DNA from 2 places in the Streptomyces sp. NPDC031418 genome. Region 2 is predicted to be linked to the other one. Evidence: riboswitches for the same ligand, from Rfam matches in the RefSeq annotation. Region 2 holds a riboswitch; the other holds the start of a gene.
What was found. Region 2 has a riboswitch for cobalamin ahead of ACZ5CZ_RS06825 (CbtB domain-containing protein). Riboswitches for the same ligand answer to the same signal wherever they lie in the genome.

Region 1 (3,177 bases), on a different contig from region 2:
GTGCCGCGGGTGCCCGGGATCACCACGAGGTCGGCGTCGGCCAGCTCCTCGGGGCGGTCCACGAACCGCACCACCACGCCCGGTTCGGCGGCCAGCGCGTCCACGTCGGTGAAGTTGGACATCAGCGGGATCGCGCACACGGCGACCCGCAGCACGTCCGCGCCGAGCGGGGGAGTGACGGTGGACTCGCGGACCGTGCCCCGCAGGGACACCCGCAGCCCGTCCTCCTCGTCGATGCCGAGCCCGTGCCGGAAGGGCAGCACGCCGTACGTGCGCCGCCCGGTGAGGCCGTGCAGCATGTCCAGGCCGGGCTCCAGCAGGGAGACGTCCCCGCGGAACTTGTTGACCAGGAACCCGGCGACCAGTTCCTGGTCCTCGGGGGACAGCAGGGCGACCGTGCCGAAGAAGGAGGCGAAGACGCCCCCGCGGTCGATGTCCCCGACCACCAGCACGGGCAGCCGCGCGTTGCGGGCGATGCCCATGTTCACGATGTCGGTCCGGCGCAGGTTGATCTCCGCCGGGCTGCCCGCCCCCTCACAGATCACCGCGTCATACGTGCCCCGCAACTCGGCCAGGCAGTCCAGCACCGTGCCGAGCAGCTTCTGCTGCCGGCCGCCGTGGTAGCCGCGGGCGCTCAGTTCGCCGACGGGCTTGCCCATCAGCACCACCTGGCTGCTCTGTTCGCCGCCCGGCTTCAGCAGCACCGGGTTCATCAGCGCGGTCGGTTCGGTCCGGCAGGCCTGGGCCTGCATGGCCTGGGCCCGTCCGATCTCCGCGCCCTCCCGGGTGACGAAGGAGTTGAGGGACATGTTCTGCGCCTTGAACGGCGCGACCTTCACGCCCTGGCGCACCAGCCACCGGCAGATTCCGGCCGTCACGACGCTCTTGCCCGCGTCGGAGGTGGTGCCGGCGACGAGGAGACCACCGTTCACTTCCCGCGTCCCTTCACGATGAGGCGCGCGGCGGCCGTGACGCCGAGCGCGAGGAGGCCGACCCGGCGGGAGAGCCGTACGGCCCGGTCGATGTCGGTGACCCGGACCGCCCGTCCCGCGCCGCCGTTGAGCACGGGCCGGTGCTCGACCCGGCCGCCGTAGGAGAGGGTGCCGCCCAGCCGGACCCCGAGGGCGCCCGCGAAGGACGCCTCCACCGGGCCCGCGTTGGGGCTCGGGTGGCGGTGGGCGTCGGCCCGCCAGGCGCGCAGGGCACCGCGCGGATCGGGTCCGGCCGCGGCGGCGAGTACGGCGGTCAGCCGGGCGCCGGGCCAGCCGGCCACGTCGTCGAGGCGGGCGGAGGCCCAGCCGAAGCGCCGGTACCGGGGCGACGTGTGACCGACCATCGCGTCGAGGGTGTTGACCGCCCGGAACCCGAGCAGCCCGGGCACGCCGGCCACGGCGCCCCAGACCAGGGCGCCCACGACGGCGTCGGAGGTGTTCTCGGCGACCGACTCGACCACGGCCCGGGCTATCCCGTCGGCGTCCAGCGCCTGCGGGTCCCGGCCGCACAGGTGCGGCAGCCGCGCGCGGGCCGCCTCGACGTCGCCGCGCTCCAGGGCGCGCCCGATGGTGCGGGCCTCCCGGGCGAGCGAGGTGCCGCCGACGACCGACCAGGTGGCGGCGGCGGTCAGTGCGACGGAGAGGGCGCGGGAGGGGCGTACGGCGCGTGCGGCCGCCGTGCCGAGGGCGACGGCGCCACCGGCGCACACGACGGTGTGCAGGGCGCCCCAGCCGCGGTGGTCGTGCCACAACGCGCCTTCCACGGCCGCGGCGGCCCGTCCGAACGCGGCGACCGGATGGCCGCGGCGCGGATCGCCGAGGAGCAGGTCCCCGAGAAGGCCGGCGGCGGCGCCGTACGCGTAGCTGCGATCGGCACCCATCGGCTCAGCCGGCCGTCGGATCGGCAGCGGCCCCGGTACGGGTCCTGGTGCTCGGCCTTGTCCATCGGCAGCCCGGCATGGCGATCTATGTCCTCACTCAGGGTGTCCGCGCCCTGGTTCGACGAGATTCGGCGGTGAGAGTTCCTGGCTCCCGGGGTGTTCTTCCCCGGTGACAGTGGCGGGACCGCGCCGGATTCGCACCGGCTTCCTCTTCTGCCGCCGTACTTGGCCCGGGCAGTCCACCACGCGCCCGGAACGGCCGTCAACTCGCTGTTGACCTGCATGGGGAGAGTGTGCCGATCCCCACATTGGGGGGTGGGAGGGGAGCGGGAGACACGGCGGGAGAGGGCATGAAAAAGGCTCCCCTCCGCGGTGCGGGGAGGGGAGCCTTCGGAAGGTCCGCGGTCAGGCCTTGGCGACGATCAGGTAGATCCCGTACGCCACCGCCGCCGCGCAGGCCGCGAAGCTCAGGTAGGCGCCGGTGACGGCGAGGGCGGCGGAGTCGCCCTGCGCGGTGGCCCGCTCGCGGTGGGCCAGGCCCTTGATGCCGAGGCTGAACAGGGCCACCAGGCCCACGGTGACCACGAGGCTGACGCCGAAGACGGAGCCGATGGCCGCCCAGTCGATCTTCATGGGGTTGCTTCCTTCGGTAACCGGTAACCGGGGTGACCGGGTCAGACGGTGGCGGCCGGCGGAACCGCCGGGGCGACCGGGGTGGGCTCGGCGGCGGGGGACGCGATGGTGGCCGTCAGGTCCTCGGTGATCTGGCCCGCCGGGGGCGGGGTCACGGCGGCGATGGCGGTGGTCACCACGCCGGCCGGCTCACCGGTCTCCTCGACCACGTTGGTGTGGTCGACGACCTCGCGGCGGGAGATCTTCCAGATGGCGGCGCTCGAGGCGACCAGGAAGACGGCGACGGCGGCGGTGCCCCAGTCGCCCAGCTCCGTGACGGCCTCGGCACCCGCGCCGACCAGCGCGGCGGCCGGCAGGGTCAGCACCCAGGCCACGGCCATCCGGGTCGCGGTGGACCAGCGGACCACTCCGCCCTTGCGGCCGAGGCCCGCGCCCATCACCGAGCCGGAGACGACATGCGTGGTGGAGAGGGAGAAGCCGAGGTGCGAGGAGGTCAGGATGGCGGTGGCGGCGCTGGTCTGCGCGGCGAAGCCCTGGCGCGGCTCCAGCTCGGTCAGGCCCGTGCCCATGGTGCGGATGATGCGCCAGCCGCCGATGTAGGTGCCGAGCGCGATGGCCAGGCCCGCGGAGAGGATCACCCAGACCGGCGGGTTGGAGCCGGGGGCGAGGGA
Region 2 (3,177 bases):
GCGGAGGTCCTCGCCGACGCCGACCGCGGCATGAGCCACGGCGAGATGTACACCGACTCCGGCGACTTGCACCGCCTGATCGGCCGCCCGCCCCTGACCCTGGCCGAGGCACTCGCGGCCGCCCTGCATCACTGAGACGCCCGTAGGTGTGAAGCCCCGTCGTCGCGGTATCACGCCCGCGACACCGCGAGTTCGGCCCTCATCCGGGAGGTGAAGGTGGTCTTCGGCCAGCGGACGCCCGACCCGGTGTGTGTGCCGCTCCTGCACCATCCGGTGAACGCCGTCACCAGCGGCGTCTGGCGGGTGCGCGCCGGCGCGCGGTCAGCCGTGGCGAAGGTGGTCTCCGGCGCCGGGCATGCCGAGGGATCGTGGTCGCTGACGGCCGGGTATCCCCACTCGGCCGTCAGCACCGTGGTTCAGGACGTCGTACCCCGGTGTCGGCGCAGGAGCGCAGCCAACTCGCAGCGCAGGCGGTGTCCGGGGAACGCCAGAGGGCCCTCGGATGGTTCCGAAGGGCCCTCTGGCGTCCGGAAGGAATCAGTGCGCGGCCGGAACCGGGCGGCTGCTCGCGGCCGTTGCCGGCTTGGGGTTCAGCAGGCGCTGCGCCAGTTCACCGAAGAGCAGGCCGAAACCTGTCCACAGGCTCAGCTGGATCGCCAGGGCCGAGAGCCGGAACCGCCACAGCAAGGTGGCCGGGAAGTCCCTCGGCACCTCGTTGGTGGCGGGCAGGAACTGGTAGGCCAGGCCGACGGCGACGGCGAAGGCGGCCACCGCGACCACCGTCGCCCACCAGGTGCCCAGGCCGGGCGCCAGGCGCTTGCCCAGGAGGGTGGCGGCGACCGCGAGGAGGACGCTGAGCAGCATCATCAGGAAGTACAGGGTGGTCCGCTTGCCGATGGTGTCGGGGTCACCGACCGACGGCGGATTGGCCGGGTACTTCAGGAACGGGACGACGTACACCGCGAGCAGCGCGCAGCCGGACAGCAGCAGCGCGGTCGCCCGCGGCCCGAACCGGCCGACACGGCCGAGCGCGAAGCAGTAGGCGAGCGCGGCGATGCCACCGAAGGAGACCCCGTACACGAGGACGCCGGTGGCGAGGCCCGCCGTGGACTGCAGGGAGCGGGAGACGACCTCCCTCTCGTGCTCGTGGGAGTGCGCCGCCTCGAAGCTGATCGCCTTGTCGACGTTCGGCTCACCGAGGAGGTAGGCGACGACGAGGGCGAGCACGCCGGCCGCGAGGCCGGCGAGCATGCCCCGCACGAGGAGGTTTCTTACCGTTGCGGAGTTCATGGGAGTCGGGGCGTCCCTCGCGTCAGTGGCAGGGAAAGCCCAGCAGGTGGCGGGCGTCGTGCACCCACTCGTGGACGTCCGTGCCGTTGAACACGGAGGTGGCGCCCTGCTCGGCGCCGACGAAGTACAGCAGGACCAGCATCAGGATGCCGAAGAAGACCGCCCAGGGAGCTATCGCCTTCAGCGGCAGCGTGGCGGGGATGGCGGGAGTGGTGGCTGTCGGCTGAGCGACGGTCTGCGCCATGGCAGAACCTCCTCTGGGAGTTCGCGTCCCATCTCGGTGGTGCACTGGACGACGGCCACGGGTCTGACTCACCGGACACCCCGCGGTGTCCGGCATACAGTGGCGCGACCGTGCCGGATTCCCACCGGCTTCCGTCTCGCCGTCGTCGATATCGGACAGACCGTACCGCGTGCCACCAGCACGGCCAAGACCGCCTCATCCTGGCGTGATCTTCTTCTCGCACCGGGTGCGGGGCGTAACGGACTTCCTGGGAAAAGGGGTTCGACGGGCCTCGGTTCAGGGAGCCGCGGTGCGCCGCGGTGGGGTGAAGGCGTACAGGTCGAGGATGTCCGGCAGTGGCGCCACGCCTGGACCACCGGCACGGACCCAGGTGACGATGTCCTCGGTCGCGTCGGGGTCGTTGACGAGCCCTAGCCAGACCGGCCGGGCACCGGCGGCACGGCCCGCGGCAGATGGCTGTACGACGATGACGTTGGCCTGATCGCACACGTCGAGGCACTCCGAGATGCGCACCGGCACCTCCGCCCGCAGTCGCGCGGTCTGCGCGGCGTGATCCACTCCGGTCACCTTGGGGCTCCCGCAGCAGCAGTCCCGGCACACGACGACCCGGCACGGCACCGGTTCGCCCACCTGCACGGCCTGGGCCGATGTCGCTTCCGACGGCGTCTCCGGCATGGCACACCCCTCCGGTCGCCTGTTGTCACGGTCATGATCTCATCGAGCGAGGCCGGCCCGTGAGGAGTGGTGTCGCGTCACCGGGTCTGGACCAACGCCGCGCGGCAGCAGGTGAGTTCTCGGAAACTTCGCGTTCACGATGGCGAGCACCGACAGTAACAGCCGCTTTCTAGCGTGACCGGCCGTGGGATCAGAGTCGTGTACACGACGGCCGAACGGTACGCATGACGGTCCGTCAGCTCCCCCGTCCTGCCGATGACGCCAAGCGGGGCTTTCCCTCCCACAGAGGCACCCGCACCAGCAGCATCGGGAGGCGCGGCATGAGCACCACCGAGTCACGCACGCAAACGGCAGACGCGCCGAAGGCCGCCGCCGACCAGGCGGTCAGGGAGACACTGGAGGACTACACCCTCCGTTTCGCTCCGCGCAGTTACCGCCGTTGGACCCCCATGGTCGTGGCGACCACCGCCCTGGGCGGCATCGCCTACATGGCCGACTTCTCCATCGGCGCCGGCATCGGCCTGGCGCACGGCACCGGCAACGCGCTCGTGGCCATCGCGGTGGCTGCCGTGGTCATCTTCGTCACCGGCTTCCCGCTCGCCTATTACGGCGCCCGCTACAACATCGACCTCGACCTCATCACCCGCGGCTCGGGCTTCGGGTACTACGGCTCGGTCCTCACCAGCGTCATCTTCGCCAGCTTCACCTTCATCTTCTTCGCCCTCGAAGGCTCGATCATGGCCCAGGGTCTCAAACTCGGCTTGGGGCTGCCCCTGTGGCTGGGCTACCTGGTCTCCACGCTCATGGTCATCCCGCTGGTGATCTACGGCATGAAGGCGCTCAGCAAGCTCCAGGTGTGGACCACCCCTATCTGGCTGCTGCTGATGGTCGGCCCGCTGGTCTACCTGATCGCCACCGACCCCGGCACCGTCGACCGCTTCCTCGCCTACACCGGCACGGACGGCGAC

Region 1: another riboswitch for cobalamin. It lies ahead of ACZ5CZ_RS34110 (cobalamin biosynthesis protein); the one in region 2 lies ahead of ACZ5CZ_RS06825 (CbtB domain-containing protein).

What each region holds. Positions count from the first base shown of each region.
Region 1 covers NZ_JBVIJC010000030.1:54,345-57,521, forward strand. Annotated here, with positions in the region: gene ACZ5CZ_RS34105 (cobyric acid synthase) at 1-932, opposite strand, end outside; gene ACZ5CZ_RS34110 (cobalamin biosynthesis protein) at 929-1,873, opposite strand; cobalamin riboswitch at 1,990-2,132, opposite strand; gene ACZ5CZ_RS34115 (hypothetical protein) at 2,279-2,506, opposite strand; gene ACZ5CZ_RS34120 (inorganic phosphate transporter) at 2,548-3,177, opposite strand, start outside.
Region 2 covers NZ_JBVIJC010000004.1:147,804-150,980, forward strand. Annotated here, with positions in the region: gene ACZ5CZ_RS06815 (SDR family oxidoreductase) at 1-135, shown strand, start outside; gene ACZ5CZ_RS06820 (CbtA family protein) at 538-1,290, opposite strand; gene ACZ5CZ_RS06825 (CbtB domain-containing protein) at 1,313-1,534, opposite strand; cobalamin riboswitch at 1,570-1,714, opposite strand; gene ACZ5CZ_RS06830 ((2Fe-2S) ferredoxin domain-containing protein) at 1,811-2,209, opposite strand; gene ACZ5CZ_RS06835 (purine-cytosine permease family protein) at 2,530-3,177, shown strand, end outside.